DNA from 2 places in the Peribacillus sp. NPDC097675 genome. Region 1 is predicted to be linked to the other one. Evidence: riboswitches for the same ligand, from Rfam matches in the RefSeq annotation. Region 1 holds a riboswitch; the other holds the start of a gene.
What was found. Region 1 has a riboswitch for FMN ahead of ACQKL5_RS02715 (ECF transporter S component). Riboswitches for the same ligand answer to the same signal wherever they lie in the genome.

Region 1 (4,388 bases):
GTAGCTTTAAGGATTTCAGTCGCTCTCACAATCATCACCAACTCTAATATAGTTAACTTAATTAGAGAACGTTTGTTCCTGAAATTCAATTTTCAATAACTAACTTTAACAGAGCCAATAAAAAAAGAGGGTGCACCCAATTGAAGGGGTGCACCCTAAAACCTTATAATGAAATACGGGCCATGAAAGTAATTTCTTGAGTTTCCTCTAAGAATTGTTTCATATTATCCTCTAATGGTTTATCAAAGCTTAAAACCATGATGGCTTCTCCGCCGGCTTCTTTTCGACCTACCTGCATAGTCGCAATATTTACTGAATGATCACCAAGGATCTTACCAACGTTACCGATCACTCCTGGTTTATCGGTATGTTGGATATAAAGTAAATTAGCTTCAGGATGGAAATCGATTTTGAAACCGTTCAAATTGACAATCCGGGAACCGTAATTTTCGATGTGAGTTCCACTAATCGTTAGTTCGCGAGTGTCACCTTTGACTTTTAAACTAATCAGGTTTGAATATCCTAGGGAATCGGTAGAAACCTTTTCTCCAATGGTAATGCCTCTTTCTTTGGCAACCAATAGCGCGTTCACCTCATTGACTGAAGCATCGACTCTCGATTTAAAGAAACCTGATATTAGACTTTTAGTTAAGATGGCTGTATCAAAGTCCAAAGAGTCTCCCGCGTAAGTAACGGAAATCTCTTGTATGCCTTCTTTCATGCATTGAGAGGCAATGGAGCCCATTTGTTGGACGAGTTGATAAAAAGGCTGCACCTTTTCAAAGACTTCTTTAGATATGGCTGGAAGGTTAATGGAACTAGATACTGGATTACCTTCAAAGTAGGTTAATACTTCTTGTGCAACTTGGACGGCCACATTTAACTGGGCTTCTTTCGTCGAAGCTCCCAAATGGGGAGTAGCAATGACGTTATCAAGTTCAAGTAGTTTGTTGCCAAGTGGTGGTTCCTCAACGAATACGTCCATCGCAGCTCCAGCTACATGTCCTTCGACAATCATCTCATATAAATCATCTTCATCAAGAATTCCACCGCGAGCACAGTTTAATACGTACACGCCTTTTTTACAGGTAAGAAGTTTATCTTTATTGATTAACCCTCTAGTTTCGTTCGTCAGAGGTGTATGTACAGTGATTATATCTGCTTTTGGAAGTAACTCATCTAAAGGCAAGGGGGTTACAGACATCTTTTTTGCGCGATCAGCAGTTAGGAATGGATCGAAAACGATGACTTCCATGCCAAAAACCTTTGCGCGTTTGGCAAGTTCCCCACCAATACGTCCAAAGCCTATAATACCTAGGGTTTTACCACGAAGTTCAGTTCCCGTATAAGAGGAGCGTTTCCATTCTCCATTTTTTAGGGAAGCATAAGCTTGAGGAATATGACGCATCAAGGAGGCCATCATGGCAAAAGTATGTTCAGCTGTGGAAATAGTATTGCCATCAGGTGCGTTCACCACGACAATGCCTCGTTTAGTGGCAGCTGGGATGTCGATGTTATCGACGCCAACACCTGCACGTGCAATGATTTTTAATTTGGGCATGCGGTTCATTAAATCTTCAGTAACTTTTGTTGCACTTCTTACTAGTATCGCATCAATTTGATCAAGTTCGTTTGCTGCTTCTTCTACGGTCTTTTGAATAAGAAGAATATTGGATGCCTCTGTAAGCGGTCCGAGTCCTTCTGGTTTAATGGCATCTGCTACTAAAATCTGATACACGTGTAAACACCTTCCTAGAAAAAATTCTCTTAAATTTCAGTTAATTTTACAATTGAAGTAGCAAAATTGTCAATTTAACATTATGCTTTGTAAGCGCTTTAAAAAACATAGCCTTGTAATTTATCCGGTAGAATCCGCAATGGCAGGGGCTTTTACACGTTAATTGTCTAAAAGAAAAATTATTTTTGGATGTGCAGAACAATATTGGGAAAATGCCTTTTAGTCTAAAAAGATTGTTAATGTAATTCACTAGGGTAGATTAAACTTAATGTGAGGTAAAAATACTATTCAAAAAAAGAATAATCATATATAATGAAAAATGTAAAAGAAATTTTATAGGTCTATCTTCGGGGCGGGGCGTAATTCCCCACCGGCGGTAATGAAGAAAAATTCTTCTAAGCCCGCGAGCCTTTAGGGGCAGGATTTGGTGAGATTCCAAAGCCGACAGTATAGTCTGGATGGGAGAAGATGGAGGTTCCTGATTGCGTTCAAACAGTTAAATGCTGAACGTTTGTTTGATGAAACCTTTAATTTATCCCTTTAATTCTGTCGGAATTAAAGGGTTTTTTATTGAACATCAACATGATGAAGGATCCCTTACCTCTTTTTCACGGTAGATCAAGAAAAAGAAGGAGAGAGAGCTATGAAATCGAACAATATTAAAAAAATGGTCACCCTTGCAATGTTTGGAAGTCTTTCGTACTTACTTATGCTTTTGAATTTCCCTTTTCCAGGATTTCCACCTTTTCTGAACATCGATTTTAGTGACATACCAGCGCTTATGGCCGCATTGATTTATGGACCGCTGGCAGGGATTTTGGTTGAATTCCTGAAGAATCTGCTGGATATGGTCATGACAGGAACCGAAACGGGGGTACCAGTTGGACATATCTCCAACTTTATAGCGGGAGTATTATTCATCTTGCCAACTTACTATGTATACAAAAATATCAGCTCTAAAAAAGGTATGACGTTTGCTTTGCTAGCCGGGACAGTTTCCATGGCGATAGTTATGAGTGTCCTAAATTATTATGTCTTTTTACCGGCATATACGTTCTTTATGGGATGGGATGCAATGACGGCACCAGAATCCAGGAAATTAGTAACAGCGGCAATACTTCCGTTTAACATAATCAAAGGATTACTTATTACTTCTGTTTTCATGCTATTATTTGTTAAGCTTCAAGCATGGATTAATAAACAAGTTTTATATAAAAGTGCATAATAAAAAGAGGTGGAAAAAATTAGAAATCTGTTTTTTTCACCTCTTTTATGTATAGGTCTAAACTTCAAAGAAAAAAGCCATTCTCAAAATGAGAATGGCTTTTTAACCTATTCGAATTTAAGGGCGTCGCCTTCAAATGATTCATCCGCGACTTTAATAGAATCTGTTGGACAGCCTTCAAATGCATCCATCATGTCATCTATAAGAACATCTGGGATTTCAACGATTCCTTCGTTATCGTCTAACGTAACAAATGCAATTCCTTCATCATCATAATCGTAGATATCTGGTGCTGCCGCTCCACAAGCTCCACAAGCGATACAGGTTTCTTTATCAACAATAGTAAATTTAGCCATGATTAAAACCCCTCCTAAGTTGATATACAACTCATAACCTTTTTTATTATAGATTATTATCTCTTTCTTATTGTAAGACCGAATGCCGAACTTATCAATAGAAAATGTAACGATAATACCGCATTACATGGAATGTCAACAAAAATTATTGGAAGAATTTCATTATAATGAGTACTTATATGATATTTATACACAAATATCGATACGATTTTGACATAAAAAACGGCGGTATTTGAAGATTTTTGTTACAATATAATTGGATAAATGGAACAAGGATGTGAGCTTCATGAACAATTATCTTCAAGCAATCATTTTATATGCGATAGAAAAATTTCAAGGTGAGCGTTCCATCTTCGCTATTTATCATATGCTGCAGGGTAAAAAATCGTCCCAGACAATTCAGGATGCACATTTATTTGGATTAACGAATGTTTTTGGGACTGTCCCTCGTTTTACCCGTGATCAATTGAATCAAAACATAAGATTATTCATTGAAATGAAATTAATCGACTCAACGGGAAAAGACGATGTTTATATGATTAGTGAACAAGGAAGGGGGGCATTGACCGCCTTTTTCATAAAATGCCCACTTCCTTCTTCCATGAATGGGTGGAACTATCAAAGCATCACTCAAGATTTTTGGAGAAGACTTACTTTACTTATTCAAACTATATCCCATATTGTCCACAATGAAAGGTCATTCTATCCGATACAACAAAATCAACAAATACAGGAATTCGTTAAGTTTTTTTTATCTACCAATCGACAAAACCGAGAGTTACTTGCCCAACATCTTTATGATGAGCTTGTAACACTTTTAGAGTTACAAAGTGATTTGAGCCGTGATATTTTTGTTTTGAAAATTACGGGAGTCAATCGGGTGGGACTTACGTTTGAACAAATTGGAAAAAGGAAAGAGATTGATGAGTGGTATGTGCAGTTCGTTTTTCTCGGCTCACTGCATCATATTCTCGCAGAAATATCAACGGAAAGTGATTACCCTCTCTTGGCCTCTCTGATCAATGATTGGAAAAATGGTGGAAATCTTCATATGACACAATCCACCCAA
Region 2 (4,388 bases), on a different contig from region 1:
CAAGCCAATAGCCAGGCTGCATTGAATACACAACTTAAAGCGAACCATGGGAATGAGACCATATAAACGGGGCTTTTTCGGTACTTACCCATGAATTGTCTAAATACCCAAAGCGCAAGAAGTAAATAAATAAAGCCCCAAATCGAGAATACATAACCGGCTGGGGTGAAAAGGACATCCAGTTTATCGGATATTTCCCCTGATGTTTGGCCGTTAAAGGGAAGGTAGTTAGCAAGGAAATTCATCGTGACGACAAAAAGATAAAAAACAAGGTTAATAAGTACAATAAGCATGTGTCTTCCTCCTTTGATAGTAATTGGGACATATTATCTTATTCCTCATATATTGCAGAGATAACCTTTTTTAGCACATCGGAAGGAAGAAACTTATCACTGGAGAAAAGTAGGGTATGGAAAATCTGTAAAAAAAGTACATATGTATCTAGAAAAAGGGCCTTGCTACTAGTGGTAGCAAGGCCCTTTAGAGGTAGTTAATGAATCAGTGAAATTAGGATTCGGCGCTAACAACCGCTTCATCCTTATTGTCTCGGGTCAAGTATTCTTCTTTTAGTATGGAATAATAGGCGCTGTCAAATAATGTACCCTTCGTCATGTGGCTTTTACGGTGAATTCCTTCACACTTCATACCTAAGCGATCCAAGACTTTCCCGGAGGCGGCATTTATCACATCGCATTCAGCAAATACTCGTTCCAAATCCAGTACATTGAAAGCTAATTCCAGTATTAATCTTCCTGCTTCTGTCATATAGCCTTTACCCCAGAAATTCCGGTTTAATGTATAGCCCAGTTCTCCACATTTGTTCGATTCATGTATTCTGAATTCGATAGCCCCAATCATCTTGTTGCTTTCTTTTAATACGATTGCATATTTGCCGAGGGGCTCTTCCAAGAAATAGTTTGCTATGAAATTCTTAGTTCGGTTCAAATCTTTATGCGGGTCATAAAGATAACGGGTAGTCTCTTCATCAGATGTATATTCATACATATCTTCAGCATCATCAAGCGAAACCGGACGTAATACGATACGCTCACTTTCCATATGACCGTGCTGAACCATTAAAAGGTTTGTGTTTGCCATGTCAATCCCTCTTTTATTCTCAATTTTCTAAATTATAACACAAAAAATTTCTGCTCAGAATACCATTCTTTTCGTTTAAGGCAAGGTAAGGGCTGATTAACCCTTCTTTTTAGAGGTGTGTTATAAAAGGATAAAAGAAATGATTTGTAAAAGTTTTGATAGTCCCTGACGATATTTGAATTCAATCTTACTAAACATCTAATGGTAATTTTGTATAGTAAACTCGCTATTATCCTGTACTATTTGCTTGCAACTATAGGTTCATTTTAGGATAGTTGTTTTACATCCTTGCATTAGGGTGTTAAAATAAATGAAGATTCATACTATTAGTTAGTCCTTCGGGGTCGGGTGAAAATCCCAACCGGCGGTGATGAAGTAATTCTAAGCCCGCGAGCCTGATAAAGGCAGGATTTGGTGAGATTCCAAAGCCGACAGTACAGTCTGGATGGGAGAAGGACGTGTGAAATCCAAGTGTATGCTATACGTACGCCTATTTTTTCAAAATGTTGAAATAATGGGTTTATTAGGTATACAATTTTTTCACTCAATTCTCCTGTTAACTCCTTAGGTCATCCTAAGGGGTTTTTTATATGTTTATAAAAGGGGGAAAACTATGTTTACTGGAATCATCGAGGAAATCGGCACTGTTCATTCCATAAACAAAGGAATAAGCAGTATGCAACTGTCCGTTCAATCCAAGAAAGTCCTTGAAGATGTTCACAATGGAGACAGCATATCCGTGAATGGAGTCTGTTTGACGGTGACATCCTTCACAAAAAGCTTGTTTACGGTTGATGTGATGCCGGAAACGGTGAAAGCGTCATCGATACGGACATTAAAGCCTGGTTCAGAGGTGAATCTTGAACGGGCGATGAGTGCTCAGGGACGTTTCGGAGGACATTTCGTTTCAGGTCATATCGATGGAACGGGCACGATTTTGAAAAAAGTACAAAAAGAAAATGCAGTGTATTACGTGATTTCATTGGAAGAAGGGCTCAGTACATACTGCATTCCAAAGGGATCTGTCGCCATTGATGGAACAAGCTTGACGATATTCGGCATTGAGGGAAATCAGTTGACTGTATCACTCATTCCCTTGACCCATCAGGACACCATATTGGGTAGAAAGGCGCCAGGCGATATCGTGAACATTGAAAACGACATGTTAGGGAAATACATTATACATCAAATGAAAAGAACTGAATCAAAACCAGGTCTGGACTTAGCGTTTTTGTCTGAACATGGATTCTAATAAGGGGCGGTGTGAAGGATGTTCCATACAATTGAAGAAGCGATTGAAGATCTGAAGGCTGGGAAAGTAGTCATTATTTCCGATGATGAAGACCGCGAAAATGAAGGTGATTTCGTGGTGCTTGCAGAAAAAGCGACACCAGAAGCCATCAATTTTATGGCCACACATGGCCGTGGTTTGATTTGTACGACCATTACCGAACAATTGGCGGAAAAATTGAACTTGCACCCCATGGTCAGAGATAACACCGACCATCATGGGACGGCATTCACCGTCAGTGTGGATCACAAAAGCGCATCTACAGGAATCAGTGCGTTCGAACGTTCGCTGACCATTCTGGAGCTTTTGAAGGAAGATTCGGTGGCCGAGGACTTTCAACGTCCTGGTCATACTTTCCCGCTAATAGCGAAAGCAGGGGGTGTACTGAACCGGACCGGACATACGGAAGCATCAGTGGACTTGGCCAAGTTATGTGGGGCTGCTCCTGCAGGCGTCATTTGCGAAATCATGAATGAAGACGGAAGCATGGCACGTGTACCCGACCTTAAAAAGATTGCTGAAAAATTCGGCCTTTCATTCATTACGATCGCCGACTTGGTACAGTACCGTAAACAAAAGGAATCATTGCAAGAACAAATATACATTCAAAACGCGTAACATCCATTTATAAACTGAGGAGGAAATAGACATGGGGAAAATTATCGAAGCACAATTAATCGGATCAGGACTGAAAGTGGGAATCGTGGTCGGTAGATTCAATGAGTTCATTACAAGCAAGCTATTAGGTGGGGCACTGGATGGCCTTAAACGTCACGGTGTGGACGAAGATGACATCGACATCGCTTGGGTGCCAGGAGCTTTCGAATTGCCGCTCATTGCCAAAAAACTGGTGAACACAGGTAAATACGATGCAGTGATTGGGCTAGGGACGGTCATAAGAGGTTCCACTACGCATTATGATTATGTCTGCAATGAAGCAGCGAAAGGAATGGCTTCCGTTGCCTTGGATACAGGTGTTCCGGTCATTTTCGGCTTATTGACGACTGAAAACATCGAACAGGCCATTGAACGCGCCGGTACAAAATCAGGTAACAAAGGGTACGAAGCTGCCGTTAGTGCCATAGAAATGGCGAACTTGGGAAAATTGATTGAACAGTAAAAGACCAACAGGCCCCAGATAGGAATTCTATCTGGGGCTTGTTTTATTTTTCTGAGACTGTCAGCTTTTTCATGTGATCGGCCGATGTCGAACATGTCTCCAAAGAGATGGAAGAAACACACTCCAGGTCATGTAACAATCGATCTACCTTCAACAAAAGCCTTATGAATAACAGGCTCAGGGATAAAGGGCTGTTTGATTGAATGAGGATTGCCGTAAATAAAAGACTGATTGTAATGCCAAAAATATAGGAAACAACGAGCGGCCATCTCTCCTGCTTAATCAAAATGGCCACTAAAATGGTAGGGATAATACTGTTGAAAGAAAATATGAGTCCTCCAGCAATCATGAAGTATGTGTAGACAAGGTTGGCCGAGTGTCTTGAGTTAATAATTTTTCTCGTTACCTAAATTGGGTTGTTAATAGTAAGAAATAAGAAAAATAATAAAGATACACGGATTTTTTTTGCGTTCTAAGGGGTTTTGGCTGGAACCATGTTAAAATAGTCGGATGTGATTATGCTACAATTGTAAAGATTGCAATTGAAAATCATTTCTTAGGGAAAAGTAAATATATCAGTTTTTAGGAGGGGTTTATGTGTACTATCTTTTTACACATAATGATTTAGACGGTGTCGGCTGCGGAATTGTAGCGAAGCTTGCATTCGGGGAAGACGTGGTTGTCAGTTACAATTCCATCGGCCGCCTTAATCAGAATGTAGAAGCATATCTTGAACAGGCAAAAATCGAAGATACATTGATCGTTACCGATCTTTCGGTAAATGAAGATAATGAAAAGTTGATTACACAATTCGTTGAAGATGGAGGTCACGCGCTTTTAATCGACCATCATAAATCGGCTTTGCATCTGAATGAACAT

Region 2: another riboswitch for FMN. It lies ahead of ribE (riboflavin synthase); the one in region 1 lies ahead of ACQKL5_RS02715 (ECF transporter S component).

What each region holds. Positions count from the first base shown of each region.
Region 1 is NZ_JBNNSK010000001.1:540,666-545,053, forward strand. Features, by position in the region: partial or broken gene ACQKL5_RS02705 (IS1595 family transposase) at 1-35, opposite strand, end outside; gene serA (phosphoglycerate dehydrogenase) at 164-1,738, opposite strand; FMN riboswitch at 2,078-2,212, shown strand; gene ACQKL5_RS02715 (ECF transporter S component) at 2,382-2,963, shown strand; gene ACQKL5_RS02720 (ferredoxin) at 3,071-3,319, opposite strand; gene ACQKL5_RS02725 (helix-turn-helix domain-containing protein) at 3,606-4,388, shown strand, end outside.
Region 2 is NZ_JBNNSK010000005.1:113,908-118,295, reverse strand. Features, by position in the region: gene ACQKL5_RS09450 (tryptophan-rich sensory protein) at 1-293, opposite strand, end outside; gene ACQKL5_RS09445 (GNAT family N-acetyltransferase) at 508-1,098, opposite strand; FMN riboswitch at 1,429-1,559, shown strand; gene ribE (riboflavin synthase) at 1,712-2,350, shown strand; partial or broken gene ribB (3,4-dihydroxy-2-butanone-4-phosphate synthase) at 2,369-2,977, shown strand; gene ribH (6,7-dimethyl-8-ribityllumazine synthase) at 3,039-3,509, shown strand; gene ACQKL5_RS09425 (hypothetical protein) at 3,553-3,858, opposite strand; gene ACQKL5_RS09420 (DHH family phosphoesterase) at 4,107-4,388, shown strand, end outside.